DNA from 4 places in the Priestia sp. FSL R5-0597 genome. Region 3 is predicted to be linked to each of the others. Evidence: riboswitches for the same ligand, from Rfam matches in the RefSeq annotation. Region 3 holds a riboswitch; each other region holds the start of a gene.
What was found. Region 3 has a riboswitch for cobalamin ahead of MKX72_RS13230 ((2Fe-2S) ferredoxin domain-containing protein). Riboswitches for the same ligand answer to the same signal wherever they lie in the genome.

Region 1 (8,154 bases), 2.3 Mb from region 3:
AAACGAGCAATTTTGCGCTCATCTTCTACAATTAAAATTCTGCCTTTACTCAAAAAAATTCCCCCTTGTGTCTATGTATAGTTGCGTACATTATAGCATGGAGAGATTCGGGGTGTATAAATGATAAGGAAATCAATGGTTATTTACTAAATATATCAATAATAGCCCGAGAAATAATGTTCATTTTCGCAAGAAACTGATAAGATAGCTAATGACATTTAAAAATAAGAAAGGATTTCGATTATGTTATCAGCTATTAATTCAGTAGACTATACCATTTTCCATGCGGTGAATCAGTATGCCTCGCATGTGAAGTTTGTAGATTCGCTAATGGTATTCTTTACAGATTATGCCCAGTATGTACTTATTGTTTTACTCGGCTTGTTTTTACTTATTAATAAAAACGGCAGCCGTGTTGTAGCATTTCAAGCTTTATGTGCTTGTGCCACAGGAGTCATTATCAATAAAGTGATTAGTTTATTTGCTTATCGAGATCGTCCGTTTATCTCTCACCACGTGAATCAGCTTATTGATCACGCCGCGAATTCTTCATTTCCAAGCGATCATGCTACATCTGCATTAGTTATCACTTTTACCATTTGGCTGCATTTCAAACGTTCAGGGCGCATGTGGGTTGTCATGGGTGCACTCATTGCATTTTCACGGGTATGGGTTGGCGTTCACTATCCATTCGATGTGTTAACAGGAGCCGTTTTAGGCTGCGTGCTGGCGCTGTTTATTCATTATGTTATATTTAATACGAAACTGATGAGGGCTATTACCAACTTGTCTATTTTTCGAAAATCAGCTTATGACGAACAGTCTCAATATTATTAAGAAAAAGTCGCATATACGCGGCTTTTTTTTATTGGAAAATTTTTAATGTATTTAACACTTGTTTTTTAAAATTAAATTGTGTACAATTAAATTACAGAAACGATAAATAAAAAATTTTAATAAAATTACTAAAAAAGAGGAGAGATTTATACATGAAAGCTTTATATGAAACGACAGTCGTTAACACAGGTGGAAGAACAGGAGAAGTTCATTCTTTAGATAATATCTTTAATTTAGACGTTGCAACACCTCCAGCGCTTGGTGGAGAAGCAACAACAGCAACAAACCCAGAGCAGCTATTTGCAGCTGGATACAGTGCTTGTTTCAACAGTGCGTTAGAATTTATGTTGAAAAAACATAACGTAGAAATTAAAAGCAGTGAAGTAAAAGCTACGGTTCAGCTGCTTCCAGATAAAGCTGATCAAGGAGTAAAAATTGCTGTAGCGCTTGAAGCTCATATCGAAGGCTTAGATTTAGAAACAGCTAAAAAATATGTAGACCTAGCCCACTCATACTGCCCGTATTCAAAAGCAATCAGCGGCAACGTAGACGTAACGGTAGAAGTAGTTTAATTGCTTTAAAAAGCCCTGTTAAGCATGTAAAGCTTAGCAGGGCTTTTTTATTTGAATTTTCTCTATTCATTTGTAAGGAGTACTAGTATAATGAGGAAGAAAATGAATCATTCGCACAGTTTAGGTGCTCTTACATAGCGTAAGAGGTAACAGGGAATCGAGTGCAAATCTCGAGCGGTCCAGCCACTGTAAGCAGGGAGTTTTCTATCTTATCGTCACTCAAAACGGGGAAGGCGGTAGAAAATGATGATCTCAAGCCAGGAGACCTACCTATTCTGTACACTTGACTCTTCTAGGAAAGAGGCGGTGTATCAAGGTACGCAGTGAGCAATTACTGTTTATTTTCATATGCCGACACATCCTCAATTTCTATAGAATTGAGGCTTTTTTACGTTTTATTTTAAAAAAAGGAGTGTAGGAAATGGAAGGTTTATCAGTTTTTTTACTTGTCTTTTTATTAGGAATCAGGCACGGATTAGATGCAGATCACTTAGCTTTTATTGATGGCCAGACCCGATATAATTGGCGAATGGGCAGCCATTTTGCCCCGTGGGTCGGAACGCTGTTTTCACTCGGTCATGGAGGAATGGTGGCCGTCACGGCCGGGGTGCTGGGCGTAGTGATGAAGAATTTTACGTTTCCAGCATATTTCGATCATTTTGCATCTTGGGTATCTATCATCTCTCTCTTTCTGATTGGGACATTAAACACATATCATTTGCTTCGAACTAAAAACAAAGAAGAAGAGTTTCAGGTGAGCGGGTTAAAAGGGAAGTTTATTCCGAAAATCGCAAAAGGAACAACGAATCCTTTTTTAATTATTCTTGTAGGAGCGCTGTTTGCCCTAGCGGCTGAAACAGTCAGTCAAACGGCCGTGTGGTCTCTAGCTGTAGGGAACGCAGGCAAATATACGCCGCTTTTATTAGGACTAGTATTTATGTTTGGTATGATGCTGACAGATACAATCGATTCACTGATTGTACATAAAATGGTGAATGAATCGAGTAAGTTTGGGCAATCTGCTTCCCGCTTGATGGGCTGGGTTATTGTTATCCTCGCATACGGGGTGTCCTTCTACTTAGCATTCACTTTCTTTAATCCATGGGCCGAAGTAAACTTTGAAATGGTTGGCGTTATTTTGTTTGTTTTTTTAGTGTCTATGTTTGTTTTTGTAAGTGTGAAGTCAAAAGGGAAAAATATCAAAATAAATGTCAATTAATAAAATGAAAGCTTTAATCTGTTGAAGATTGAAGCTTTTTTGTATAAATTTGTTGAAGTTTATGGCTATTTTCGGTCGGTTATGAATAAGTTAAAGTATTATCTGTATTTTAAGGATGGAAAATTGTCTGAAAACCATTATAATTAAGGATAATTTAAGGTCGTTATGTGAAACGTAGAACATACTCATACGTACGATAAATAAAAGCAGTGAATGCACAAGCAGCAGGGGTTGTTTGGAGGAGGAATTGATTTGAGTCAGGTAATGGTAGAACAAAGCGTATTTAGTTATTTAAAAGAACATGAACACGAGATGCTCGAAGATTTAGTTGGATTTGTGAAAAAAGAATCACCGTCCTACAGTAAAGAGTTAGTGGATCAGTGTGGAATGTATTTAACGCAGCTGTTTCAGAAGCGTTTAGGCGTAGGGTATGAAATCATAGAAGAAAAAGAAGTAGGAAACCACTTGAAATTTACGATTGGAGAAGGAGAGAAGCAGCTTTTAATTATCGGTCACTTTGACACGGTATGGGAAAAGGGAAGGCTGAGTCTAAGAACAGAAGGAAACAAGCTTTATGGTCCGGGAATTTTAGATATGAAAGGCGGCATTGTGCAATCAATATGGGCAATTAAAGCGATTCAAGAGCTCGGCTTAGAAATGGATAAAAAAATTGTGTTTTTCTGCAATTCAGATGAAGAGATTGGATCAATTTCCTCTAAAAAATATATAGAAGAAGAAGCACAAAGAAGTGAAGCAGTGCTAGTAGCAGAACCTGCGGTGGCGGGTTCAGGTGCGTTAAAAACGTCGCGCAAAGGAGCGGGGATTTTCACCGTAAAGGTGTGGGGACGAGCAGCCCACGCTGGTAATCACCACAAAGAAGGAATCAATGCTATTGAAGAGCTAGCGCGCCAAGTGATTTTTCTGCAGAGCTTAACCGATTATGAAAAAGGTACAACGGTGAACGTTGGGACATTTACCGGAGGCAGCGGTACAAATGTAGTGCCGGAATATGCAGAAGCGCACGTGGATTTACGTGTTTCTACAGAAGAAGAAGCAAAACGTATGACGGATATTATTTTGAATTTAACGCCCATTTTAAAAGGGATTAAGATTGAAGTAACAGGAGGCATGAACCGTCCTCCAATGGTTAAGTCTAAACAAACGGAAGAGTTATTTGAATGCGCTCAGTCAATTGCGGCCAAACTGGGTATGAAATTAGAAGAAGCAGCTGTTGGAGGCGGAAGTGATGGCAATTTTACAGCGGCCATTGGCATTCCCACGTTGGATGGATTAGGAGCATGCGGAAAAGGAATACATGCAGAATATGAACATATTCAAATTGATACGTTGTCCGAGCGTTCTTCTTTATTTGCGAATTTGCTGCTTCAAATATAAAAAAAGCCCGCCTCAAACGGCGGGACTAACCTGAAAGCTTATAGTGGGAGAGTATAAGCTTTCTTTTTTATTTACTGCTTTCTTCTTGAAGAGAAAAAGCAGTTTCTTTCTTTTTAAATACCACTTTATCAAGAGCAAGGAACTGGCTTCCTGCAAGAAATAGGTGAGCAGACATGGCAATTAAGGCAATATCAAACTCAAACCCGCCAACGAATCCGCTTTTAAGCTTGGCTGTAAAAATAGCGCCAAGCATAACTGCCACAAATAAAGCAGCTACGACTCTTGTTGCTAGACCAAGGATAATCAGAACCCCACCTACAAGTTCAATTGTTGCCACAATATATGCCATGAAACCAGGGATTCCTAAGCTATCGAAGAACCCTACTGTATTTTCAATCCCGCCTTGCCATTTTTGAAAGCCGTGTACTAAAAATGTAAAACCTAATACTAAACGAATAATAAGTGAACCAATTTCGACGTTTTTATTCACTTTACTTCCTCCTTTAAGTGTATTTGAAAAACACTACATTATGTAGTGTGAAAGACCGAAAAAAGAAATGTAGCAATTAAATCAGAAAGTCTTTCTTATTTGGATAATTTTACAACATTATGAACACTACACTACACATTGTAGTGTGGTGTTTGTCCCCAGTCAAGTGAAAATATAAAATTAGACCATTTGGCATACAAAAAATTTCTGAAGGGCACTTGAAAAATCCTTTAATTATGTACAATTTAGTTCCTTATTTTCAATCTTATTCTCCAACATGCTATACTGATGGCGGAGGTGTTACGATGCGCTTAGAAAATAAAAGAGTTATTGCGCTTGTTAGTGCAGACTTTGAAGATCTAGAACTATGGTATCCAGTGATGCGTCTTCGCGAAGAAGGAGCAGAAGTACATTTAGTTGGAGAAAAAGCAAACGAAACGTACATGGGGAAATACGGTGTTCCAGCCGTATCGGACTATGCATTTAAAGATGTTGATCCAGCTGAATATGACGCTATTTTAGTACCTGGAGGCTGGGCGCCGGATAAACTGCGCCGCTACCCTGAAGTAATTGAAATGGTTCGTCATATGGATGAACAGCAAAAGCCAATCGGCCAAATCTGCCATGCAGGATGGGTATTAATCTCTGCAAAAATCTTAGATGGCCGAAACGTAACAAGTACGCCAGGAATCAAAGATGATATGGAAAATGCGGGAGCTATTTGGCATGATGAAGCAGTCGTAATCGACGGCCACATCATTTCAAGTCGCCGTCCGCCAGACCTTCCTCCTTATGCAAAAGCATTTGCTGATGTACTAGCAGAGCAATAAGAAAAAAGCCGAAACCATATTGGTTTTGGCTTTTTTATAAGATTCCCTAAAAAAAGAAATGATAAAGTAAATAAAAAATCATCATTAAAAAAGCGAGCAGATGCATCTGCTCGCTTTTGTTCGTGTTTCTTATCAGTAACTTGCTTTTTGCAAGTGTAAAAACAAAATGATTACTTTCTTTATAAAATCCATGATTACGGTTTTTGTATGTTTCGTTGTTGTTAGGGCACAATTAGCATTGATTGTGCTTGCATGGATTTCATCCATTGCCGCGGTTTGTTTTTCCACATGATCGATTAACCTAAACGACGCAAGCCCTACCTCTCTTGCATCCTTACGGCTCCGAAGCCGATCCAGTGTGAATAAGTTTTGTTCAAAGACATGTGTCGAATGCCAGTATTTTTACCTTGCATTGTACGATACATCCTTTCAAGTTACTTTCACTATGTCCAGCTCTTAAAGAAAAGCCAGAAATCTAAATATAACACTTCAGTTGATCTATGTCAAATAGAAAAAAGATTTTTTTCACGTGAAACAATTGTAGCTAAAACATGGTTATGCAAAGGGATATCCTTTTTATATAGAAGAGTTTTTTGATACGATAAGCTAGAGGAATCCTAGAGGAGGATGAACAATGAACAAAAATGAACAGTTTCGAAATGATGTATTGAACAGTGTAGAATCATTAACATATGAACAATTAAATCAGCAGCCAGCATCTAATACATGGAGCGTTATGCAAGTATTAGAACATTTATATTTGATGGAGCGCATGATTGTTTCACGTGTAAAGGATCAGTTAGAAAACGGTGTAGATCAGCCAACCGAAGATAAGCCGTTTCATTTAGCGGTAGACCGTTCTCGAAAAGTAGATGCACCGGCTCAAGTTACGCCTTCTAATGAAAATCAGACATTAGAAGAAATGAAGAGTAAGCTGGCGGAATCAAGAGCGGCTTTAGTAGAGTTAGAAGAAACAGCCAGTGAAGAAAACCTAAAGCAAAAATCGTTTCCACATCCTGTGTTTGGGTTAATGGATTTAAAGCAATGGATTGATTTTATTGGCTATCATGAAAAGCGTCATCAAGAACAAATAGAAGAAATCAAAACAGCAATTGGCGCATAAAAAAAACAGGCATTCCGCCTGTTTTTTTATTTTTGGACTAAAATAGGATAATCCGACATCATCCATATCCCAACACTGTATGTTTGGGGATTATGGTTCCCTACGGTAGAGCCTGTTTGGATGGTAAATGAGAGTTGCAGAGGGTCTTGATCGTAATAAATTGTTTGCTTGGTGGAAGGGGAATAGAGTCGCTTCGGAGGGATTTTAGGAACCGTATCCGTCGTGTTAACAAAACAGCGGCTATTTGAAACAAGATTTGTGTATGTTTGAACGAATTGAGGATCCCCTACTCGAGGAGCTCCGTAGTTGTACATTGTAATTTCCGGAAAAGATGCGTTTGTGGCGACATCTAAGGCATGAAGAGCAGCGAGTGCGCCACCTAGGCTATGCCCCGTTATATAAATGGGCTTGGTGGGAAGCGATTTATATGTTTCAAAAATTTCATCACGGCATGATTCGTAAACGGCTAAAAAACCTTCATGAACGAGCCCGGCTCGTTGATTGTATGGATAGGGGCGCTGCCTAATGCGAGCATCAGCAATCCAATCTGCCTCAGATTGAGTTCCTCGAAAGGCAATTACGATAGAGTCATCAGATTCTAAAATAAAACCAAACCATTCTTGCACCCCTACGGCAGAAGCTTTAAACGATTTAATAAGCCGGTAGCCTTCAGGTACATCAAATGTGCCTCCCTGTGCGTATTGCTTATAAGCTAAGACGCACGCATAAAGAAGGTCTAGAGCTAAAGAACGATAAAATAAAGGCTCGATTCTCATCATTGTTTTTCACACCTTCTAATAGAAAATAACTCCTATAGCCTATGTGTTCTTGAGAAGAAAGGTGCAGATATCTCTTTTTTGAGAGCAATAATTATGGAATGTAAACGATTTCTTATTGGATGTTTTTGAGGGGTTTATAACTTTTTTTGTGTATTTTAACTAAAAAACAAGTTTTAATTTAGAGTTTTATTGTTAAAATTTATAATTTAACTTATAATTTAAAATAGTCTGAATGAAAAAATGAGGGGGTTATCGTTTGGAGCAATTTGTAACGAGTTTGAATAATGTGCTATGGAGCACGCCTGTTATTTATGGGTGTCTTGCGATTGGCCTGTTTTTCTCGATTTTAACAAGGTTTTTACAGGTACGACACTTAAAAGACATGGTTATGCTGATGTTTCAGGGTAAAAGCTCAGAAGCAGGAGTTTCTTCCTTCCAAGCACTGTCTTTAGCGCTGTCGGGACGAGTTGGAACAGGAAATATTGCTGGAGTTGCGACAGCTATCGCTTTTGGAGGTCCAGGGGCTGTATTTTGGATGTGGGCAGTTGCTTTTATTGGTGCTTCTAGTGCATTCATCGAATCAACACTGGCTCAAATTTATAAAGTTAAGCAAGATGGCCAATATCGAGGTGGTCCAGCGTACTACATTGAAAAAGGAACAGGTATGAAATGGTATGGCATTTTATTTGCCATTGCAGCCCTTGTTGCGATGAGTATCTTAATGCCGGGCGTTCAGTCCAATTCCATCGCGCTTGGCATCGACAATGCATTTGGTGTTAGTCCAACGGTTACAGCAGTAGGATTAGTTATTATTCTTGCTTTTATTATTTTTGGAGGCGTTAAGCGTATTGCAGGGGTAGCCCAATTCGTTGTACCTTTTATGGCACTTGGGTATATTATTTTAGCTCT
Region 2 (8,154 bases), 2.1 Mb from region 3:
GGTTGATATCGCGTCCTACAATATCAATGCCCATTGAAAGAGCTTCTACGAGGACTGTACCAATACCACAGCATGGATCAATCGCTTTGATTCCTTCAGGCTTTGGAACGGCAATGTTAGCTACAGCTCTTGCAAGGCGGGTACTGAGTGCCGTAGAGTATTCACGCGGTTTCTTCAAATGATGCAGCCATACAGCTTCGCTTTTTTGATATTTTCCAAAATACCAGCGTCCTTCAAATGGAACAATTCCAAACAAATGGTCAGGGTTATGCAAGTCTGCTTCTGCTACAAAATGCCAACCCACATCACGTTCAATCGCACGCTGACCTTTATAGCTTATTTTTTGATCTTTTTCTAAGTCATTAATTTTCATAAAAATGAGTTTAAATGTTTGATCTCCAAGGTCAATATCTTCTACTTGTTTGCAAATATCTGCAAGGTCATCTGATTCATACATAATATCTAATCGCTCTTTGATAAAAGGGCTTCTGCTTGGATCAAGTTTAACGGCGCTTCTTATGATAGGTTTCTCAGTTTCAATTTCAAAAAGAGAGCGTCTCTCTAATTGACATAGTGAGAGTTCCTCTTCGCTGCATGCGTATGTGTAGATATACTGAGGCAGCTGCGTATGGTTATTCAATATCGTATCATCCTTTATCGTATCTAATTATCCTTCTTCTCAAACAATAGCGAGAAAAGAAGAGAAAAGCAACGAATTTAAATATATTTGGCTGTGAATACTAAATTGAAGCGCTACATAGTCCACTTATTTGACAAAACATGCTAAAATAACTGATGATAACCTGCATGTGCTGCTGTTTATACAAAAGAACTGGATCAAGGTTTCTCAAAAATCATTTATACACTGCTGACATTTTGATGAATAGGAGAGGCTACGTGATGTCTAAAAGTGATCATGAAAAGCAACAGATGAGTCGGGCTGATATGAAAAAACAAGCTAAAACATCCTCGCAAAACCTTGTGATGAACGTACTCATTGCCATTGTATCTGCATGTATTTTAGCTCTTATTATAAATATTTTTGTACTAATGAAATGAGTCGTTATGCTGCTCATTTCTTTTTATTAGGTTCAGCTTTTATTGAAGAGTTTGAGGTCTCTTTCACTAGAGAGCACATTGTGAATAGCATATCTTTTTTTTACAAATGATAGTTGTGATATGATAAAGCAATAATACATTAGACAAAAAGCTGGAGGTTACTTAGTATGCCATTACTTAGATTTGATGTAATAGAAGGAAGAGACGAAAAAGAGTTAAAAGCATTACTAGACGCTACTCATCGAGCGATGCTAGAAGCCTTTGGCGTCCCAGAACGCGATCGTTATCAAATTGTACATCAGCATCCTGCTCATGAAATGATTATTGAAGATACAGGTCTTGGCTTTGAGAGAAGCAAGGATTTGGTTATTATAAGTGTGACGAGCAAACAGCGAACAGAAGAGCAAAAACAAGCTCTTTACAAATTAATTGTAAAAGAGCTGGGAGAAAGCTGCGGAATTCAGCCAAGCGACATTATGATTTCAATTGTTGAAAACGGTAATGCTGACTGGAGCTTTGGTATGGGAGAAGCTCAATTCTTAACTGGGAAATTATAAAATGGTTTATTATCTAGAGAAGCCCTTATTTCTAAGGGCTTTTTCTCATTTTGTCTATAAAAATATTATTCTCTTAGTCACATCTTACTCAAAATTAAATACAGACATCTGTCAAATGAATGATACAATAAGCTTATATGCCGTTTTGAGTGGGAAAACCAAAAAAGAGTTCGGCGTACTAACTTCAGAACAACAATAATTTTACATAAAGATGTAAAGATTTAAAGGTTAAAAGAGAAATGTATAAAATCTGTAAAACAAAAGAACAGTTACGCGTTAAACATAGGAGTAAAAGGTTCTTCACGTGTTTTTTCGGATAATAAGAGAAAGTAATTTTGATCATTGAGGAGGAACTTAGAATGTTTGGATTTGATGCAGATGTATCGCCATTAGTGCGAATTAAAGTAATTGGAGTCGGCGGTGGAGGAAATAACACCGTTAACCGTATGATTGAACATGGTGTACAAGGGGTAGAATTTATCGCCGTTAATACGGATGCTCAGGCGCTTAATTTATCTAAAGCAGATGTGAAAATGCAGATTGGTGCGGCATTAACGCGAGGATTAGGTGCAGGAGCTAATCCAGAAGTAGGAAGAGAAGCTGCAGAAGAAAGCAGAGAGCAAATTCAAGAAGTACTGCAAGGCGCAGATATGGTATTCGTAACAGCTGGCATGGGGGGAGGCACTGGTACTGGAGCAGCTCCGGTTATTGCCCAAATTGCCCGTGAACTAAATGCTTTAACAATTGGAGTAGTTACTCGCCCTTTTAAGTTTGAAGGAAATAAACGTACCAAGCAAGCAGTAGGCGGTATTACTGCGATGAATGAATCGGTAGATACCCTTATTGTCATTCCAAACGACCGCTTGCTTGAAATCGTTGATAAAAAGACACCTATGCTTGAAGCATTCCGTGAAGCAGATAATGTTCTTCGCCAAGGTATTCAAGGTATTTCAGATTTAATCGCTGTTCCGGGGCTGATTAACCTTGACTTTGCTGATGTAAAAACAATTATGTCTAATCAAGGATTTGCGCTTATGGGTATCGGACGAGCTTCGGGATCAGATCGAGCAATTGAAGCAGCGAAAAAAGCGATTTCTAGTCCGCTGCTAGATGCATCGATTGATGGAGCAAGAGGCGTGCTGCTGAACATTACGAGCGGCAGCAGCCTGAGTCTTTACGAAGTACAGGAAGCAGCAGATATTGTCACGTCCGCTTCTGATCAGGACTTAAATATGATTTTTGGATCTGTGATTAATGAAGATTTAAAGGACGAAATGATGGTAACCGTTATTGCCACTGGATTTGATGATGAAGATATTTCACCATCAGCTTCCACTTCTAGAGTTTCAAGAGCACGCTACTAAATTAAATAACCAGCTTTTATGGTGGCAATTGTTTTTCAATTGCCTTAAAAGGGAATCCGGTGAAAATCCGGAGCGGTCCCGCCACTGTAACAAGGAGCCTTATGTCAAAAAGCCACTGTCTATTTAGAGACGGGAAGGCGGTATAAGGCAATGACTTGAAGCCAGGAGACCTGCCATAAATCGCAGCACGCAATAACCTACGAGGATAGGGAGGTGTTTTGGCAGAATCAAAAATACGATAAACAAGGGATACGTTTATCTGAATTTGTTGTGAAGGCAAGCACTTCTTTTTAGAAGTGCTTTTTTTTGTGTATTAAAATAGAAGGTGGAAAAATGAATGATAAATAATAAAAAACTTGTATCTATGATATTTCTCGTGTTACTTTGCCTCACTGCTTGCGCTCCTAATGAAGAGAGTGTAAGTATAAAAGAAAGAAAGAAAACGGATAAAAGTGTGACGTTTTTATTTAATTTTACATCTGCAACGCTTGATCCTCATACGGACGATAATTATACAGCAGTTCGTGGGGGAGTAGGGGAGACGCTTGTTAAAATCAACGACGATTTAAAAATAAAGCCTTGGCTTGCTGAAAAGTGGGAAACGAAAGATAACGGCCTTACATGGACATTTATGATAAGAAAGAACATCATGTTTCAAAACGGAAAAGCGCTGGATGCAAATGCCGTTAAGTCTTCTCTTCAAAGAACGATAGACCAAAGTTATGCGATGAAAAACGCTTTAAATATTAAAGAAATGAAAGCGAACAGTCATGCGCTGACAATTACATTAAAAGAAACAATGCCTAAATTTCCTTCTGAATTAGTGCATCCAAATACAGCTATTATAGATGTTGATGCTTCTAATATAGCTAAGAAGCCCATTGGTACGGGTCCATTTCGCGTCTTGTCTTTTGATCAAGGAAATCAAGTAAAATTAGAAAGATATGAAAATTATTGGGGTGGAAAAGTGAAATTGAAAAGTGCGATCTTTGGATTTAACGAAGATGCTAATGCGCGAGTTGCTGCTCTTCAATCTGGAACAGCCGATATTATTTATCGCCCGCCTTTAGAAAGCTTGGGCACTTTACAAACAGATCCGTCTTTTAAAGTAAGTGGAGTACCTAGTGTGCGCACCCATTTATTGCTTTACAATCAAACCAATGACGCATTAAAAGACGAAAATGTAAGAAAAGCTATCGATACTTTATTGAACCGAAAAGAAATTGTTAGCAGCATCATGAACAATCAAGCGGCAGCGGCTGGAGGTCCATTTTTACCCCAATTTCCTTTTGCTGATAGTACTGCTAATGAGCAAAGAGGTATGACATCTGCTAAAAAATATTTAGAGAAAGCAGGCTATCAAATCAAAAATGACAAAGCAATCAAAAATGGAAAGCCACTATCGCTCTCTCTTGTCACATACAGTTCTTTGCCAGAACTGCCTTTAATTGCTCAGCTTATACAGTCTAATGCCAAAGAGTTAGGAATTACTATTAAGATTCACCTAGTTGAAGATAGCGATGAATATGTAATGGCAAAAGATGATTGGGATTTAGCATTGTACAGCCTTATCACAGCACCTAGAGGAGATGCCAGCTATTATTTAAGTACGAACTATTTGCCCGGCGGTGGTTTAAATGCCAGCCGGATTAATGATGATACGCTAACAAAAATGATAGAACAGTTAAATTCAACAGTAGATGACGCAAAACGAGATCAGTTAGCCAAACAAGCAACCGCTTTGATTAATAGAAAAATGCTGACGTCATCGATTGTACATCCAAACATTGTTGTTGCTTATAATCAAAAAGTGAAAAACTGGACAACAAATCCAAGCGAGTATTATATGCTGACTCAGCACTTAGACGTAACGCCGTAGTTAACATTGCAGCATAAGCAGAGAAAAGAAAAAGTATACAATGATCGCTAAAAGGATGTGACAGTAAACGTGCAAGAAGTACAAATGTATCAAATTAAAGAAGTAAAAGAAAAGGATGCTGAAGTGATTCAGTTTGTCATGAATATGCGGAATGAGCTATTTCCTATGCTGGAAAAAAATCAGCTTCCTGTGGATTTGCTTCATTTTAATGAACATTACGTTCAAGCGAAAGACGCTGCTTTTTTTGCAGCTGTTACGGAAAATCAACAAGTAATTGGAACCATTGGTTTATACGCTTACGATGGACGGTTTCATGCATTAAAAGAGCGATATGAACATAGAACTGCAGCTGAGATTGTAAAATGCTATGTCGATCCAGCGTACCGGCGTCTAGGCATTGGACAGCAGCTGTTAAAAGCAGTTGAACAATTTGCCCAAAGTCATTTTTATGACACGCTGTATCTGCATACTCATCCTTTCTTACCTGGCGCTATTCCTTTTTGGGCTTCACAAGGCTTTATCAAAAGGCTAGCTGAACAGGACGAACCATGGAATACGCTGCACATGGACAGAAAAATACAACGAGTCGTAACGTAACGAGATCATACAGTAATTACCATGGAATCTGTATATGGGCTCATGCTATAATGAACGTAACTTACATTTATAGCCTGTAGGGCAAGTCCTTACAGAAAAGAACCACGTTTCGAATTGGCTGAAACGTGGTTTTTTTCTATAAAAAACAAGTAACAAAATATTTTTAAAAATATATATGAAATCGCTTTCAAAATAATGAAATATATTATATAATTACTAGTGTTGTGTTGTACTTTGTTAGTGTTAAATCAATATCCTACATGTGTGAGCCGATTGCCTTATGGTAGTCGGCTTCCTTTTTTTATAGTAGAAGTCTAAAGGGAAACAGCGTTCGTTAAAATGGCTGTAATTGTCATGATAATAGTTGTCCCAAAGGCCCACTTGAAAAGAAAGAAAAGTAGCAATCATTCCAAACCCTAACAAAGAAAGCATTATCCATCACCTCTTAAAAATTTAGAAAATTCTATTAATTTATGTTATAGCATTAGAATTAATGTTAAAGTTTGGTATTTTTAAATAAGGTAACTTCAAACTAAACCTAAAAACTAAAAAAGCCGCCTTGTAGGCGACTGGTTTAAGCTAGGTCAGCTGTTATGGACTGCTTTTGAAGGTGATCAGACAGAAGGCTGTAGGCGATAATCTTCTTTTTATACTGTTTTACGACATCGACATGATCATGATAGCTATATACGCATAGTCGAACATCGTTTTTCCCTTTTTTCGTATCGATAACAAGTGGAGTTTCACTGTCTTCTAGGTGTTTATAATAGTCCTTATTTCCTTCATGGACATAATATTGTTTTAAAAATGTTGCTTTATTAAAATAATCAATCACTTGCATTTTGTCTTTGCCTTCTAAATGTTTCCCATCAACTGTGACAGTAGCGTTTTGATCATCAAGTGTTGGGTGTAATTGAAATTTAGTCATAAGCCATTTGACCACTGGAGTTGGAAGACACGTTATTAATATTTTGAGTGCACTTACAAGAATGATGGAAAGTAATACAATCCATGTCATAGTTAATCATCTCCGCTTAAATTAAATAAGATTACATACTTATTTTACCACAGAGAACATGATTGCTTTTTGTACATTATGTGAACCTTCTTTAGTGAAAAGATGTATATGAAATGCGTTTATTTATGCACATTTAGGGAAATATAAAATTATAACAAATACTACATATAAAAAAGGAGAAAAAATTATGTTGTGGACGATTATTGGACTTTTATTTATTTTTTGGTTATTAGGATTAGTTTTTCATATTGGCGGCGGCATCATTCACATTCTTCTTGTCATTGCAGTGATTGTGCTGATCGTAAAACTTGTGAAACGAATTTAGATATAAATAAAAAGCCTTTCCTTAGGGAAAGGCTTTTTATGTGGAGAGATTATAAAAATGAGCTGTATTTCGATATAAAAAATCATATGTCTCCGTTACAGAAACCCTTTTGAGACGTGCTATTTCCTGAACGGACTGATGCATCATTGATGGAACCGTTGTCTGGTTTTGAAAAGGTCCTTCAAATGGCCACGGACCATCTGTTTCGACCATCAAGTAGTCAAGAGGGTAATCTGTGGCAAGCGCTTGGATTTTAGGTTTATATACAATATCAGGTGTAAGGGAAATATAGTAGCCGTTGTTTTTCATTCGTTCAACGGTTTTTTTAGCTCCTTTGAACCAGTGGAAGTGAGCTTTAGGCACAGAATGTTTTTCTAGCAAGTCGCACACGATCTCAGCATCTTCATATACAGCGTGAAGAATTAACGGTTTCCCCCATTTTTTTGAATGAATAATAAAAGCTTCAAGCAGCTCCAAATAGGGCTCTAGAGAAAGAGTATAGGTCTGACTTAAGTAATAAGGTAGACCAACCTCACCAACCGCAATCATTTCTTCATTGTTTTGATCAATCCAAGCAAACAGCTCCGCTAATTCATTTGAAGAAGGCAGCATTTGTTCAGGGTGAAATCCGTAGGCAGGTTTCACGCAGGAATATAACTTGCTGATTTTTTGATTAAGTTGGCAAGAGTGTAATGTAGAAGATACAGAAATAAGCGCTTGTAACGAAGGATCCTGCTCAACTATGTCTTTCCAGCTTTTCTGTTCATATTGATCTAGATGAATATGCGAGTCAATAATGCGTTTCATAAATAATGCTCCTCTCAGCCTATTTTGTTTAAAAATAATGCGTAAGAGAGTGTATGATGCTGTTAAGCCTCCACTTTATTTCTTATTTGTTTTCTGTTCCCCCATTTAGTAATAGATGAGAACGTATAAACAATAAGAGCTAACCAAATAAAACTAAAAGCAATAACATGAGCTTTTGTTAGCGATTCATGGTATAGAATGACTCCTGCTAGCAAAGACAAGGTTGGTGAAATATATTGAAGAATACCAAGCATTGATAATGATACTTTTTTAGCACTTTTTGTGAATAATAGGAGTGGTAAAGCTGTAACTACTCCACTGCCCATTAATAAAAGACTTGTTGAAAAAGAATCAAAAAACTGCAAGTGTGATTGAAACGTAAGGTAGCCTATGTATGCTAATGCAATAGGGGAGATGACCATCGTTTCAAGAGTTAATCCAATCGTTGAATCAGCTTTAATCTTTTTCTTTGCCAAACCATATAATCCGAAGGTAACAGCTAAGCTAAGCGAAATCCAAGGAACCACACCATAATGAAGACTAAGCGT
Region 3 (8,154 bases):
CAATAACAGCCGTGTCTTCAGCTGGAGTTTCTAAATTTTCTCCTGATTCTTGTAATCTCGTTTTTAAAATTTCAAGGGCTTCTTCATGAACGCCAATGGGACGTCCGTACACGAAGTTTACGTGTGGATATTTTTCCTTAGCTTCATCTATAGCCGCCGGAATATGTATTTTTGAGTGGCCAGCTGGCAAGAGCATAATTGGAACTACAACTACATCTGTCGCTCCTTTTGCCACACATGTATCAATGCCTTGACTTACATTCGGACGTTCAAACTCTAGAAAACACGTTTCTACTAAAATAGATGGGTCCCAATCATGCTTCATAGTCGAGATAAACTCGCGAATTTGATCGTTCCCTTCAGGATCTCTACTTCCATGACCGACAAATAAAACTGATTTCATATAATGCCCTCCCATTTTTAATCTCCACACGGAGCTGGTTCTACTTTTATTTTTGGTGTTATATCTTGATAGTCGAATCCATAAACATTCTTCACACGCTTAAAGAATTTATGAAACCGCTCATTTGGATGACCTTTTTCTTTATATTCATGGACAATGTTCTCCACTATTTCAACAATGTCATCGGGCGCTATGCCTTCCGCCACAATTTGACCTGAATGGGCGTTTCGTCCAACCGTTTTAGCCCCTAAAAATAAGTCAAACGCACCTTTTCTGTAGACAATGCCGATATCTTCTTGAACAGCACCGTAACAGGCCATACCGCATCCATTAATACCAAGCTTCAGCTCTTTTGGCATGTCCATTCCACCGAGACGCTTTTGTAATTGTTCCGTATGCGGGATGGCGTCACTTTTTTCTCCATCACAAAAATCACACGCTTTAATTGTAAACACGTCTCCGACTGGAGATAGTAAAAAGGAAGCTGATTGGAGCTTTTTAATAATCACATCTGGCTGAGCCGTTGGAATTTGCAGTTTGATTTGATGGTCAGGCGTATACTCCATCGTACCTTTTTCACCAACAACTTCTGCTAGTGTTGTCATTTGAACGGGCGTAAACTTCTTATTCGCAAGCCCTGGACTAACTGCCACTTCAAAAATAGACTCAATTGGCTGGTGTACGACCGGTGAAGTAGTTTCACCTAAAATTGCTTGAAGCGCTTCTTCTGCCAGAGCTCGTGAAGCTGCTTTTTCTTCTTTTGTATTCTGAACATCTTCAATAGCTGAAGCCGTTTGCTTTACAGTCTCCTCTTGATCAAGAGCCCATGGTTCTGCTTCTTTTCGAAGTCGCTGATGCGGTCTTAGCGGCTGCTCTGTTTGGTTGAGGGTATATTTCCGCTGATACCCGCGCGGTGTAATCATTAAGTCATCGTAAAAGAACGTAGATGAATTTCCGACAACAACGGTAGTCAGCATGCCTATTTCATGATTTAACATGTCTTTTAAATTGGTCATTACCACTTCTTCACGGTCACGATAAGCGCTTTTCACAAGACCAACAGGCGTATCGGGGGAACGGTATTTTAATAAAATCCTTTGCGCTTCCACAATTTGTCTTGTGCGTCTTCCGCTTTTCGGATTATAAAAAGCTACTACAAAATCTGCTTGTGCAGCTGCTTCGATTCGTTTTTCGATTAACTCCCAAGGCGTAAGGTGGTCACTTAAACTAATCGTACAGGCATCATGCATCACGGGCGCCCCAAGGAGAGATGCGCATGAATTAATAGCCGAAATGCCAGGAATCACTTCCAGCTCTACGCCCGTTTCTTTTTTCCATCCTTTTTCAATCAACACTTCATACACAAGGCCGGCCATTCCGTATACTCCTGCATCTCCGCTTGAAATGACCGCCACGGTTTTTCCCGCTTCAGCTTGCTTTACGGCTTCTTGTGCACGGCTTACTTCTTCGGTCATTCCTGTACTAATAATTTGCTGATTCGTTAATAGTCCTTGAATTAATTCCACATAGGTTTTATAACCAATGATCATATCACTTTCTTGAATGGCTTCTCTTGCTCGCTGTGTAATATGTTCAAAGCTTCCTGGGCCGAATCCAATAACTAACAGTTTACCTTTCATGCTAGCTCCTCCTTTATGCGTTACTTTTTACTTTGTCAATTCCTTCTATGGAGTCACTCTTTTCCGGAGAAACAAAACCGTTTTGATCATATTCATAAATAAGTGATTCCTTTATACTGCAGCCTCCTGCTAAATGTTCTTCAACAATTCGATGAGCTACGTTTTCAGTGACCTGCTTGTACCAATCTCCTGAAGGGTACACGATAGCTACAGGAGCATCTTTGCATCTTCCGTTACAGCGCGTACGGGTTGTGTGAACCGCTTCATCTAGATTCAGTTCAGTCACTTTATTTCGAATAGCTTGCGTGGCTTCTTCTCCACCTTTTCTCATACAGCTGCTTCCATTACAAATCAATACGTGATGTTTTGTTCCATTTAAGTTCCACGTCGTCACACTTATTCGCTCCTTTACTAAAAAAACGCCTCTATCAATGATAGAGGCGCAGAAAAATTCAAACTAAGTTTTTGCACTTCCACCTATATCCCGTAGGGTAAGCTTCGCATTAAAAAAAGGCTGGTTTCCTGACTTCGATTCATCACTTGATTGCGCCTTCCCGAATACAGTGGCATATGCAATCAGCTCCTCTTCACAGTGGCGGGTACCGCGCTGGCTTCACACCAGACTTCCCATTTAACGCAATGTGAGCATTGCGCACCTTTTTTGCACGATATGTAGTTTTGTGCTACGAGAAAAACCCGCTTCGCTAATATGCGAGCAGGTAAAACGTCAGAATAAAAGTGTACACGAATGCCACTTTAAGCCAACGTTTCCCTTCCCGCTCCCCGGAGAAATAGAAACTTCACAATAAAGACAGGTCTCCTGACTTGTGTATCATTCTACTTGAGAACCTTCCCGTGATTTTTCCACAGTGGTTATACTCGTTCGTCCACACTTACAGTTGCGGGGGCAGTACTGGTCTTTCACCAGTTTCCCTATTAAGCCTTCTTGGCATCTTTACTGTTGCTGTTTGATATATATGAACCTTTTAAACTATCAGAATAATAGAAGTAACTACCATATCATAGCGTACATTTTTTTTTATTTCAACTCTATTCTTTTCGTAAGATACAAGAAGCTATAAAAAAAACAAGAGCATAAAGTCAGCTCTTGTTTTTTCATTATATAGCTACTAATGTTAAATGAGGATCATTATAATACACGACTTCTGAAAGAACTTTACAGCCATTTGTTTTTGCAAAAGCTTCTCTCGCCTGCGTTTCAGTTTCAAATTCAAACATTTTCATTTCTTTTCCAGCATATACCGTCAGTACCCACATGAAAAGATTCGCCTCCGATTATTGTAGTGATCGCTATATCCACATTATGACGAAACCATATCCTTTTGAAAACCCATTCTACAAAACTTGTCACAAGAAACTTTTAAAAATTTAAAAACATTTTAACTTCTGTAAATGAACAAAATGTACAAAAGGTTTAAGCCGTATTATACCTCTTTAAAAAAGGTGCTTTTTTTACCAACTGTTGCTTCACCAGTAAAAATATATATAGTATTTATTAAAAAAAGAAGCCGGACAGCCGGCTTCTTTTTTAGGAAAGGAAAGTACAGACATCACAGTCCCGTCCTGCTCTTTGTTTTGCATAAAAATACACTAATTAAATATTCCTTTCTTAAAGCAGAACCATGTTCGATTGCACATAGTGGTAAAGAATCTTGTACGTATGGTTCAATGAATCTTGATGCGTTCTCTCAAACGCATGAGAAGAATCAATTCCTGGACCAATTAAGCCGTGTACGATGTCATGCCCGGCACGAATAGCAGCAGAAGCATCTGATCCGTAAAACGGATAAATATCTAATTTGTACTGAATATCATGCTGCTTAGCTAGCTCCACCAAATGCTTTCTCAAACCGTAATGATATGGGCCGCTTGAATCTTTTACACAAATAGACACGGTGTATTCATCAGTAGATTGTCCATCTCCCATGGCACCCATATCGACCGCTAAGTATTCTACCGTTTGAGGCGTAATATTCGAATTTCCTCCGTATCCAATTTCTTCATTATTTGAAATAAGAAAGTGCGTAGTGTATGGCAGTTCGATCTGCTCTTCTTGAATTGTTTTCATGAGCTGAAGCAATAAAGCTACGCTTGCTTTATCATCGAGATGACGAGATTTAATAAAACCGCTTTTTGTTATTTCTACACGAGGATCAAACGAAACAAAGTCGCCGACTTCAATTCCAAGACTGCGAACATCTTCTGCGCTATGTACTTTTTCATCCAATCGAATTTCTATATTATCTTGATTTCGCTCAGCTTTACCTGCATCTTTATACACATGAACAGATGTTTGATGCATAAGGATGGTCCCTGTAAATACTTCTCCTGCTGACGTTTCGATTTCACAATATTCTCCTTCAATGGAATTGTAGCGGAACCCTCCAATCAAGTCGATTTTCAGACGTCCACTCGGTTTGATTTCTTTTACCATAGCACCTAATGTATCGACATGAGCCGTCAGCATGCGGTGATGATCCGTATCTTTACCGGGAATAGTAGCGACTAAGCCTCCTTTTCGATTGCGATACGTTTGAATATTTAGCTCTTTTACATAGTCTTCGACAAATGAAATCACCTTTTCTGTATTTCCAGAAGGACTGGGAATCGAAACAAGCTTTTTAATTAACTGAACAGTTTCCGTCATTATGACACTTCCTTTGTCTCTCATTTCTTTTATTTTACCATATGTTTCAAAAAAGATAACAGGCAGCTCCAAACAAAAAAGCCAGGCAGCTGCCCGGCTTTTTTGTTTTAAGCTATGTTTGATTTCTTTAATTCATTTGTGTAATTTAATGATTTTTGCTTATCAAACTCGCCTTCAGACTTGGACATTACAATTGCAGCTAAAGCATTTCCTACTACGTTAACTGTGGTACGCATCATATCAAGAATGCGGTCAATTCCTGCAATAAATGCCATGCCTTCAAGAGGGAAGCCCATAGATTCAAGCGTAGCAAGTACAACTACAAACGATGCCCCTGGTACACCAGCCATCCCTTTTGAGGTTAACATTAACACAAGAAGGAGCTGAATTTGATCCATAATGGAAAGGTCAATGCCGTACATTTGAGCAATAAACAGCGATGCCAGCGCCTGATAAATGGTTGAACCATCTAAATTAAACGTGTAGCCTGTTGGAATAACAAACGATGTAACCGATTTAGAACAACCGAAGTCTTCCATCTTTTTGATAAGAGATGGTAAAACGGCTTCTGAACTTGCTGTTGTAAAAGCAAGAAGCAGCTCGTCTTTTAACACTTTTATGAGCGTAAACATGCTTGTTCCAGCCATTTTAGCAATAATTCCAAGAACCACAAGCACAAAGAAAATCATGGTGAAGTAAACGGCGAACACTAATTTCCCTAATGGAATAAGTGATCCGACACCAAACTTTATAATATTAACACCAATAAGTGCAAATACACCTACTGGAGCAAATTTCATCACCAAATTAGTTACCCAAAACATTGCATCCAAGACGCCTTCAAAAAAGGCTAAAACAGGTTTTCCTCTCTGTCCAATCGAAGCTACGCCTACACCAAACAGTACGGAAAATAAAATGATTGGTAAAAGATCGCCTTCTGCTACCGACTGAAAGACGTTTGTCGGAACAATATGAAGAAGCTCCTGAGCAATCCCTGTACTTTCAGACGTTTTTGCCGTTGCCTCATATTGAGAAATATCGCTTTTTTCAATATGTCCCATATCAACCCCTGCACCAGGGTGGAATAAGTTCGCGGCAATAATCCCCACTACAATCGCAATGGTTGTAACAATTTCAAAATAAAGAATTGTTTTTCCGCCAAGCTTACCTAATTTTTTGATATCGCCTACTCCTGCGACCGCTACGATTAATGCTGAAATCACGATCGGTACGACAATCATCTTAATTAAATGAATAAATATGTCTCCAATTGGCTGTAAAATAGAAATGGCCGTATCGCTTCCGTAAAAGATAGCACCTACAGCTACGCCTAAAATCAGTCCAATTAGAATCTGAGTTGCTAGACCTAACCTTTTCACTTTCTTGCTCCTTTCGCACAGTTGACTTTCACCCATCGAGCATATGCGGTTCAACGAACCGTGTATAAATATACATCCTTACAGCACCTTATGTAAACAGTTCTTTACTAAAAAAATGTAAGGCCGCACATGCAAATTTTTAAAACTTACAGTTCTGTTTTATCATATCAAATGATTGTTGTATACCGAGATTTTTTCGCTGCGTATTTTTCTATTTTTGCTATTTTAGCGAATAAATTAAAAAAATAAAATTTTATATTGAAATATACATTTTAGGTTAGTATAATACGATACATGTTTATTTTTATTATTCGAATATAAAATTCTGAAAATTTTAATTATTCAACACGATAATAAAAAGCATTTATAATTTTGGAGGTTTTAATGTGTCAAACAAAGTTCCTTTTTCATTTATAGTGGTTATTGGCTTTATGCTTTTTGCCCTATTCTTCGGCGCAGGTAATTTAATTTTCCCTGCAATGTTAGGTCAGTCTGCTGGAAGCAATATTTGGTCAGCAAATGCTGGATTTTTAGTAACGGGTGTAGGTCTGCCTCTGCTAGGCGTTCTCGCGTTTGGTTTTTCCGGAAAAGAGGATCTGCAGTCTTTAGCTAGTCGTGTACACCCAGCTTTCGGTATTATCTTTACTACGATTTTATACTTGGCAATTGGACCGCTTTTTGCAATGCCAAGAACGGGAAGTGTTTCGTTTGAAATTGGCGTTAAGCCTTTTTTATCAGAAAATTCAGGTCACCTTCCCCTTATCATTTTCACGGTAATTTTCTTTACGATTACGTGCTTTTTTTCGCTAAATCCTGCGAAAATTGTCGATTTAGTAGGAAAAGTTTTAACACCTATTAAATTAACGTTTATTGGAATATTGGTAGTTGTAGCCGTTGTGAACCCAATTGGAAAATTTGAAGCACCAAGCGAAGCTTATACAACGCACGCATTCTTTAAAGGCTTCCAAGAAGGTTATTTAACAATGGATACACTAGCATCATTTGTTTTTGGAATTATTATTATTAATGCAATTAAAGAAAAAGGAGCAAAGACCAACCGACAAATCATCACAATTTGTGCAAAAGCTACGGCTATCGCTGCCGTTATTTTGGCTCTTATTTATAGTGCATTGTCTTATATGGGTGCTTCAAGCGTATCAGAGCTTGGACGTCTTGATAACGGAGGTACGGTTTTGGCTGAAGTATCAAATTACTACTTTGGCTCTTACGGAGGAATTCTTTTAGGTCTGATGATTACCGTTGCTTGTTTAACAACAAGTGTAGGCCTTGTAACATCTTGTTCATCTTTCTTCCATAAGCTGTTTCCAAAGGTTTCTTATAAGTTGATTGCTGTCATTTTATCAGCTTTCAGCGCCGTTGTAGCAAATTTTGGCTTAACGGAATTAATCGCTATTTCGGTTCCAGTCTTAACAGCTATTTATCCGTTAGCTATTGTGTTAATTGCTTTAACATTCTTACATCCTTTATTTAAAGGACGTTCTGAAGTTTACCAAGTAAGCCTTCTGTTCACGTTTATCGTTAGTTTATTTGATGGCTTAAATGCTGCTGGATTCAAAATTGCCGCAGTAAACGATCTGTTTACATCGATTCTACCTATGTATGGAGTGGGTCTCGGCTGGGTAGTTCCTGCTATTGTAGGAGGATTAATCGGTCTTGGCATTACCTTCCTTCGTACAAATGATAATACGAACAGAAACACTTCAAGAAAATTGATTAAATAAAAAGAGGATGCAAATGCATCCTCTTTTTATTGTGGCGTTTTATGAATAAGGAGTTTTTTTCTCCGTTAACTTCACTTCTTCCTTTAACACACGTTTTTCATATAGATATTTATCCGTTCGTTGAAAATGATATTTATCAGCTTTTTCTTTTTCAGATGTGGTCAAAAGCACTCGAACATCAGAAGCAGCTGACACATCAAACGTGTCATTTTGATAAGTAGCATACGGAGCTACAAAAAACACTTCTTCAACAGCATCACGAGGAACTTCTTTTGTAAAAGTCGTGTCATTGTATGGAATGAATCCATTTGCTACATCGCCT
Region 4 (8,154 bases), 2.1 Mb from region 3:
TTAGAGGGAGAGCATCAGCATTTTATCGGCGCTTCCCCAGAAAGACTAGTACAAAAACAAGGAGATTACGTGTTTTCCACTTGTTTAGCGGGTTCGATTCCAAGAGGAAAGACAAGGCAGGAAGATCACGAACTAGGTGAGGAATTGCTTCAGGATCCTAAGAACTTAATTGAGCACGATGTTGTTGTTCATATGATTAAAGAAGCGATGAATTCTTATTGTTATGAAGTAGAAATTCCAAGTAAGCCAAGTTTATATAAAACAAAGCATATTCAACATTTGTATACACCTGTGAAAGGGCGTATAAAGGAAGATGTGACGCTATTTTCATTTATTCAAAAGCTCCATCCAACACCAGCGTTAGGAGGATATCCTCAACAGGAGGCCTTGCCTATTATTCGAAAGCTAGAATCCTTTGACCGAGGGTGGTACGCAGCTCCTTTAGGATGGATGGATATCAATGGAAACGGTGAATTTATAGTAGGAATCCGCTCGGCTGTTATTCAGCAAAAAGAAGCTGTTTTATTTGCGGGCTGTGGAATTGTAGCAGATTCTACGCCTGAAAGTGAATATGAAGAAACAAAAATTAAATTCAACCCGATGCTTTCAGCTTTAGGAGGGATTATGCGTGGAACACATTAAATCATTAACAACGTATATTGCGTCATTCGTGGATGAATTAGTAGAAGCAAATGTTGAAGAAGTAGTGGTCAGTCCAGGGTCACGTTCAACGCCTATTGCGATGCTTATGGCTGAGCACCCTGATATTCATGTGCACTTAAACATTGATGAACGTTCTGCCGGTTTTTTTGCTCTAGGAATAGCAAAAGCAAAGAAAAAACCAGTGGCGCTTGTATGTACATCTGGAACAGCTGCAGCGAATTATTATCCTGCAGTAATTGAAGCTCACTACTCACGCATTCCTTTAGTCGTTATCACAGCCGATCGGCCGCACGAGTTAAGGGATATAGGTGCCCCGCAGGCAATTAATCAGAATCATCTTTTCGGTCAGTATGCGAAGTGGTTTGTAGATACAGCTTTACCAGAAGAAAGTGCAGATATGAATCGTTATATTCGAACAGTAGCTTCAAGGGCTGTTCATACAGCTCAAGCTATACCGAGCGGTCCTGTACACATTAACGTACCTTTACGTGAACCGATTGTACCAGATTTGTCTATTGAAGATTTATGGAGTCAGGGGAAACGCGGTAAATCATATGTGGCTGCTATTCATGGAGAAGCATCTCTATCTGAAAAAGGATTCGAAGAAATTGCGAAGCGCCTAGAGGGAACAACAAAAGGACTTATTATATGCGGAGATCAAATGTCTTTAAAAGCAGTAGACAGCGTATGCCGTTTAGCTGACGCTTTAAGCTTTCCGGTGCTCGCAGATCCGTTATCACAATTAAGAAGCGGCAAGCATTCAAAAGAAAATGTAATAGAGACATATGATACATTTTTAAAAAGTGATAAGGTTGATGAGCGTTTTTACCCCGAAGTTGTCATTCGTTTTGGCGCGATGCCGGTATCGAAACCGCTATTGCAATTTTTAAAAGCACACGAGCCGAAAGAAATGTTTGTAGTTGACCAAGGTAAAGGCTGGAGAGATCCTACTTTGCGTTCAACAGTGATGATTGAAGCCAATGAAACATTATTTTGTGAAGAACTGATCAAGCGCCTTTCAGCGAATCAAGAGGAGTCTACTTCATGGCTGAGTCTATGGAAAAAGATTAATGCTCAAACTGCACAGGCTCTCAAAACATTAACTTCTGGCCAGGAATGGTTCGAAGGACAAGTAGTTCAAGAAATTGTGGATGTAGTACCTGAAGGCACGGCTTTGTTTGTTGGAAATTCAATGCCTGTTCGAGATATTGATTCTTTCTTCTTAAATACGGAGAAAGATATTCCACTTTTTGTAAACCGAGGAGCAAATGGAATTGATGGTGTGGTTTCGTCTGCTCTAGGCGTAAGCACGGCTTACGATCACACCGTTTTATTTATTGGTGACCTATCTTTTTATCACGATTTAAATGGTCTGCTGGCAGCTAAGATGCATAATTTAAATTTAACCGTTGTGCTAGTTAACAATGACGGCGGAGGAATTTTTTCATTTTTACCGCAGTCAAAACAAGAAAAGCACTTTGAATTTTTATTCGGTACGCCAACTGGATTGAATTTTGAGCATGCCACTCGTCTGTATGATGGCACATTTTCTTCAGCAAGCAGCTGGGAAGAATTTCGACATGCAATGAACCATGCTTTCACAAAAGGCGGGTTACATGTTGTAGAGATTCGCACAACTCGTACAGAAAATGTAGAGACTCATCGCAGTTTGTGGAAACTTGTTTCCGAGGAAATAAATTTGTCAAACGGTGAGGAATAAGCAATGATGTATCAATTAAATGGTGTATCTTACTATGTGCACACCGAGGGAAAAGGAGAGCCGCTGCTGCTTCTTCACGGCTTTACCGGTTCTTCTCAAACCTGGCGTACCTTTATGAAGAAATTCGTTAAAGACTATCAAGTGATTGCTGTTGATATTATTGGTCATGGCCAATCAGCAGCTCCGAAAGAAATCAAACCATATTCAATGGAAGCAGTTGTTGAAGCACTGCATGAGCTGCTTCAACAGCTATCTCTATCACAGGTGAATGTAATTGGATATTCGATGGGAGGAAGGCTTGCTCTCTCATTTGCTCAGCGATATCCACACCTTGTGAAAAAGTTGGTATTAGAAAGCGCATCGCCTGGTTTAAAAACGCGAGAAGAACAAAAGCTAAGAAAAGAAAAAGATGAGCAGCTGGCGAGCCGCATTGTGAAAAATGGAATTGAAGAATTTGTGAACTTTTGGGAGGAAATCCCTCTTTTTCGTTCTCAAAAGCAATTGCCTAGCTATGTTCAAGAAGCGGTGCGTCAAGAAAGACTTTCGCATACAGAAATCGGCCTTTCCAACAGTTTGAAAGGAATGGGAACAGGAGTCCAGCCGTCCCTTTGGGAGAAGCTGGACGATCTGTTGATGCCGGTTTTGCTTATTACAGGAGAAGTAGATCAAAAGTTTTGTTTAATTTCCAAAGAAATGCAAACATTAATACCAAATGCTACTTCTAAAATTATTTTAGGGACAGGCCATGCAATTCACGTGGAACAACCCGAGATTTTTGGTAGAATAGTAAGTGAGTTCTTAGCTACTACATAATTAGGAGGAAATAAAGATGACAGTTGAATGGACATCAGTACGTCAATATGAAGACATTTTATACGAAACATATAACGGAATCGCTAAAATTACGATTAACCGTCCGGAAGTGCACAATGCATTCCGTCCAAAAACAGTAATGGAATTGATCGATGCATTTGCTTATGCTCGTGACGATGCAAGCGTTGGAGTAATTGTATTAGCAGGTGCTGGGGATAAAGCATTTTGCTCAGGCGGAGACCAAAGAGTTCGCGGTCACGGCGGCTATGTAGGAGAAGATGAAATTCCACGTCTAAACGTTCTAGATTTACAGCGTTTAATTCGCGTAATTCCAAAGCCGGTTGTTGCAATGGTATCAGGCTATGCAATTGGTGGAGGCCACGTTCTTCACGTTGTATGTGACTTAACAATTGCAGCGGATAACGCAGTCTTTGGACAAACAGGTCCTAAAGTTGGAAGCTTCGATGCAGGATATGGCTCTGGTTACTTAGCTCGCATCGTAGGCCATAAGAAAGCACGTGAGATCTGGTTCTTATGCCGTCAGTACAACGCTCAAGAAGCACTAGACATGGGATTAGTAAACACGGTCGTTCCATTAGAGCAGCTTGAAGCTGAAACAATTCAATGGTGTGAAGAGATGTTAGAAAAAAGTCCAACCGCTCTTCGTTTCTTAAAAGCAGCATTTAATGCTGATACGGACGGCTTAGCTGGTATCCAGCAATTTGCGGGTGACGCAACGCTTCTTTATTACACAACGGACGAGGCAAAAGAAGGTCGCGATGCATTTAAGGAAAAACGCAATCCAGACTTCCAACAGTTCCCACGTTTCCCTTAAACAGCTGAAACAGCTTGGTGATTATCATCAGGCTGTTTTTTCAATTTGATTTAGTTAATTAGTATAAAAAGGAGAGAAATTTATGAGTGGCCAAACGATTCCTAATGGGCTTATGCAAAGAGCATATTTGACGCCAAACCGAGTGGCGGTAGAAACACTGCAAACGTCGCTTACTTTTCAAGAGCTTCATAAGCGTGTTCAAAAAGTAGCGCAGCAGCTTTCGTTTAACGGTGTAAAGCAAGGTGATACCATTGCTTTATGCATGAAAAACAGCGTGGAGTTTATTGAGATTTTACATGCGGTTTCTTATATTGGCGCTCGGGTGCTGCTCGTCAATACGCGTTTGACAAATGAAGAAATCAATTATCAGCTAACAGATGCAAACGTGTCGTTGCTTATTACGGATGAAGCATTTTTAACGAGAGAGTTCCAAAGTTCCATTACTCAGCTTCCTTTATCTTCTTTAAAAAGTTCTCCAGAAACAGAAACGTATTTTCAGAAAACGTGGAATCTCGAGGAGACGTTCACCATTATGTATACGTCTGGAACAACAGGTAATCCAAAAGGAGTGCTGCAGACATATGGAAATCACTGGTGGAGTTCCATTGGTTCAGCGCTTAATTTAGGATTAAATGAAAAAGACTGCTGGCTTATAGCGGTTCCTTTGTTTCATATTAGCGGATTATCCATTTTAATGCGGAGCGTCTTTTACGGAATGAAAATCATTTTAGAAGAACGATTTGAAGCAAGAGCGGTGAATGAAGCCATTGAAAACAAAGGAGTAACAATTATTTCGGTTGTCACTTCCATGCTATCGAATATGCTGGATGAATTAGCTGAACGTAAATACCCAAATACATTTCGCTGTATGCTTTTAGGAGGAGGACCCGCACCGCTTACTATTTTAGAGGCTTGTGTGAATAAAGAAATTCCTGTTTATCAAACGTATGGAATGACAGAAACATCTTCACAGTTCGTTACGCTTTCACCTGAAGATAGTTTGCGAAAACTGGGATCAGCAGGTAAACCATTATTTCCGTGTGCAATGAAAATTGTAGATGAGAATGGAAATGAAACACGTGAAGCAGGAGAAATCATTGTTAAAGGTCCAAATGTTACAAAAGGATATTTAAATAAACCTGAAGCTACTAAAAAAGCCCTTCAACAAGGCTGGTTCTATACAGGAGATATCGGGAAAGTGGATGAAGAAGGTTTTCTATATGTATTAGACAGACGTTCGGACCTTATTATTTCAGGTGGAGAAAATGTATATCCAGCTGAAATTGAAAATGTTTTGTTGAAGCATCCCGCTGTTAAAGAGGCCGGTGTAACGGGAGTAGCCGATGGAAAATGGGGACAAGTTCCTGCAGCATGCATTGTTATAAACGAAGACGTTTCAGATGAAGAGTTATCTTTACACATTCAACAATTTTTAGCAAAGTACAAACTTCCAAAGTATTTCGTTCGAGTAGAGGAGCTGCCGCGAACGGCCTCTAATAAAATCATACGCCGGAAGCTATCATCGTTCATACAGAAAGGAATTTAATCGATGATTATCAAAAAAGTACATCTTTATAAAATTGACATGAAGCTTCTTTCTCCTTTTTCAACAAGCTATGGTACGGTCCAGGATCGAGAATTGATTTTGCTTGAAGTAGAAGATGAAAAAGGATTTACAGGATGGGGAGAAGTCGTTGCTTTTTCATCTCCTTGGTATACGGAAGAAACGATTCAGACATGTTTTCATATGTTAGACGATTTTTTAATTCCTTCGCTTCTTCACCAGCAGCTTCAAAAACCAGAGGATGTTCAAAAGTTATTCAAACCTCTAAAGCGGAACAACATGGCTAAAGCAGCTTTGGACTGTGCTGTATGGGATTTGTATGCAAAGCGCCAAAATAAGCCCTTAGCTGAAGTAATTGGCGGAATAAGGCCTGCTGTAGAAGCTGGAGTGGTAGTTGGCTTAAATGATATTTCCATCATGAAAGAACAAATAAAGACTTATATGAAAGATGGTTATAAGCGCTTTAAAGTGAAAATTAAGCCAGGCGCTGACTATGAGCTACTGAAACAAATTCGAGATGAATTTCCAAGCATTCCTCTTATGGCTGATGCCAATTCAGCCTATACGTTAAGCGATAGTGATTCATTGAAAAAACTAGATGAATTGAATTTAATGATGATCGAACAGCCGTTAAGTTCGGATGATATCCTTGATCATCGATTATTACAAAAGCAAATGAAGACGCCGATTTGCTTAGATGAAAGTATTGTGAGCTATGAAGATGCACGTCATGCAATCGAACAAAAAAGCTGCAAGATTATCAATGTGAAAATCGGTCGAGTTGGCGGAATGTCTGTAGCAAAAAAAATTCATGATTTATGCGCCCTACATGGTGTAAGGCTTTGGGTTGGCGGAATGTTAGAAGCCGGGATTTCACGAGCTCATAACATCGCCCTTGCCACACTGCCTTCTTTCACGATACCAGGTGACATTTCTGCGTCGTCTCGCTATTGGGAAAAAGATATTATTAAGCCCGAAGTAGAGGTAGAAGCCGGAGTAATAAAGGTGAAGGAAAAACCGGGGATCGGATACGATATTGATAAAAAGTTTATCAAAACAATCACAGCATTTGAAAAAGAATACAAATAATTAAAAACCGTTTTTTATGAAAAACGGTTTTTTTATTGATGTTGGCAATGTTTAGTAGAAAAATAGGACAAATTTTTTAAAAAGAGCACATTGTTCCATCAAGCGTGTCAAAACATGTTATGATGGAGTAGTTTGATGAAAAAAGTCGAAGGATTTTATCGTAAAAAACAAAATTATTTTTGAAAATAGGTTGATAGTTTTCTAAGTTGTCCTATATAATGTGTTTATAACATAACACAATATGTTGTTTGTTAAACAATAATAAAATACTATATTTTGTGTTTTCCAGTGAAAAAGGTGTCTGATAAAAAGACTTAAAAGGGAATTTGGTGAAAATCCAAAGCTGTCCCCGCAACTGTGAATGCTGATGAAATAAGGAGATCCACTGTGAGTAAACATCATGGGAAGGCCTTAAAGTAAAAAGAAGCATAAGTCAGGAGACCTGCCTTTTTTATGTCGTTTTATCTTCTTCGGGAGGTGAGAGGGTAGAGCGAGGATTGAGAAAAGACTTAGTGTCTTCTTCTATCTTCGTTCTATTCGCTCACCGAGGTACGGTGAGCGATTTTTTATTTTGAAGTGAAGAGAGGAGCCATATTTATGGTGAATACATTAAAGCCTACAATTCTACATGAATTAACTGCATATATTGAACGTTTAAAAAAAGAATTTACGCAGCTTGATTTTTCTTTGTATGAGGAAAAGGTTATTCAAACTGTTACAGTAAAGGAAAATATGACGGACGAAAAGGTTGCAAACGTACTAATTTTGGCAGCCCTAGAGCGTATTTCAATGGAAGAACCAGATTGGACGTACGTGGCGGCAGACGTCTACTTAAACGAACTATATCGAAAAGCAGCGGACAACCGAGGTTATGATAAAAAAGAGAAGTACGGTTCGTTTTATGAGCTTATTCAAGAACTAACAAAAATCGGCATTTATAATAAACAGCTATTAAAAACATATACAGAAGAAGAAATTAATGAAATTGCTTCAGTCATTATTCCTGAACGCGATCGTTTATTTACATACATTGGATTGCTGACATTAGCAGATCGCTATTTAGCGACATCACATGATAAGCGTGTATACGAATTACCGCAAGAACGTTTTCTTATCATTGCTATGACGCTGATGTCTCAAGAAAAGAAAGAAAATCGAACAGCATTAGTAAAAGAAGCGTACTGGGCGCTTTCTAGTCTATATATGACGGTTGCCACACCAACACTCTCAAACGCAGGAAAGAGCTACGGACAGCTATCTAGCTGCTTTATTGATACGATTGATGACAGCTTACGCGGTATTTATGATAGCAATACAGATTTGGCCACGCTTAGTAAAAATGGAGGCGGAATTGGTGTCTACCTCGGTCATATTAGAAGCCGAGGAAGTGATATAAAAGGTTTTAAAGGCGTATCATCAGGAACAATTCCATGGATGAAACAGCTAAATAATACGGCTGTAAGTGTCGAT

Region 1: linked by a shared signal. The riboswitch ahead of MKX72_RS01670 (HoxN/HupN/NixA family nickel/cobalt transporter) and the one ahead of MKX72_RS13230 ((2Fe-2S) ferredoxin domain-containing protein) in region 3 are both predicted to bind cobalamin.
Region 2: linked by a shared signal. The riboswitch ahead of nikA (nickel ABC transporter substrate-binding protein) and the one ahead of MKX72_RS13230 ((2Fe-2S) ferredoxin domain-containing protein) in region 3 are both predicted to bind cobalamin.
Region 4: linked by a shared signal. The riboswitch ahead of MKX72_RS24650 (ribonucleoside-diphosphate reductase subunit alpha) and the one ahead of MKX72_RS13230 ((2Fe-2S) ferredoxin domain-containing protein) in region 3 are both predicted to bind cobalamin.

Annotation. Positions count from the first base shown of each region.
Region 1 is NZ_JBBOUZ010000001.1:305,242-313,395, forward strand. Features, by position in the region: gene MKX72_RS01655 (response regulator transcription factor) at 1-53, opposite strand, end outside; gene MKX72_RS01660 (undecaprenyl-diphosphatase) at 244-837, shown strand; gene MKX72_RS01665 (organic hydroperoxide resistance protein) at 990-1,409, shown strand; cobalamin riboswitch at 1,515-1,697, shown strand; gene MKX72_RS01670 (HoxN/HupN/NixA family nickel/cobalt transporter) at 1,831-2,628, shown strand; gene MKX72_RS01675 (M20 family metallopeptidase) at 2,860-4,023, shown strand; gene MKX72_RS01680 (DoxX family protein) at 4,091-4,513, opposite strand; gene MKX72_RS01685 (type 1 glutamine amidotransferase domain-containing protein) at 4,819-5,343, shown strand; gene MKX72_RS01690 (DinB family protein) at 5,978-6,466, shown strand; gene MKX72_RS01695 (lipase family protein) at 6,493-7,245, opposite strand; gene MKX72_RS01700 (alanine/glycine:cation symporter family protein) at 7,502-8,154, shown strand, end outside.
Region 2 is NZ_JBBOUZ010000001.1:483,297-491,450, forward strand. Features, by position in the region: gene MKX72_RS02580 (TRM11 family SAM-dependent methyltransferase) at 1-640, opposite strand, end outside; gene MKX72_RS02585 (hypothetical protein) at 901-1,059, shown strand; gene MKX72_RS02590 (tautomerase family protein) at 1,227-1,616, shown strand; gene ftsZ (cell division protein FtsZ) at 1,976-2,980, shown strand; cobalamin riboswitch at 2,983-3,173, shown strand; gene nikA (nickel ABC transporter substrate-binding protein) at 3,318-4,859, shown strand; gene MKX72_RS02605 (GNAT family N-acetyltransferase) at 4,929-5,456, shown strand; gene MKX72_RS02610 (YfmQ family protein) at 6,031-6,474, opposite strand; gene MKX72_RS02615 (lmo0937 family membrane protein) at 6,662-6,799, shown strand; gene MKX72_RS02620 (TatD family hydrolase) at 6,836-7,606, opposite strand; gene rarD (EamA family transporter RarD) at 7,669-8,154, opposite strand, start outside.
Region 3 is NZ_JBBOUZ010000001.1:2,591,447-2,599,600, forward strand. Features, by position in the region: gene MKX72_RS13220 (sirohydrochlorin chelatase) at 1-403, opposite strand, end outside; gene cobJ (precorrin-3B C(17)-methyltransferase) at 421-2,043, opposite strand; gene MKX72_RS13230 ((2Fe-2S) ferredoxin domain-containing protein) at 2,057-2,437, opposite strand; cobalamin riboswitch at 2,539-2,718, opposite strand; cobalamin riboswitch at 2,837-3,015, opposite strand; gene MKX72_RS13235 (hypothetical protein) at 3,163-3,321, opposite strand; gene MKX72_RS13240 (M42 family metallopeptidase) at 3,674-4,711, opposite strand; gene MKX72_RS13245 (cation:dicarboxylate symporter family transporter) at 4,819-6,090, opposite strand; gene brnQ (branched-chain amino acid transport system II carrier protein) at 6,477-7,832, shown strand; gene MKX72_RS13255 (hypothetical protein) at 7,872-8,154, opposite strand, start outside.
Region 4 is NZ_JBBOUZ010000001.1:4,677,069-4,685,222, reverse strand. Features, by position in the region: gene MKX72_RS24680 (isochorismate synthase) at 1-642, shown strand, start outside; gene menD (2-succinyl-5-enolpyruvyl-6-hydroxy-3-cyclohexene-1-carboxylic-acid synthase) at 629-2,383, shown strand; gene menH (2-succinyl-6-hydroxy-2,4-cyclohexadiene-1-carboxylate synthase) at 2,387-3,196, shown strand; gene menB (1,4-dihydroxy-2-naphthoyl-CoA synthase) at 3,213-4,031, shown strand; gene MKX72_RS24660 (o-succinylbenzoate--CoA ligase) at 4,114-5,577, shown strand; gene menC (o-succinylbenzoate synthase) at 5,581-6,684, shown strand; cobalamin riboswitch at 6,963-7,148, shown strand; gene MKX72_RS24650 (ribonucleoside-diphosphate reductase subunit alpha) at 7,282-8,154, shown strand, end outside.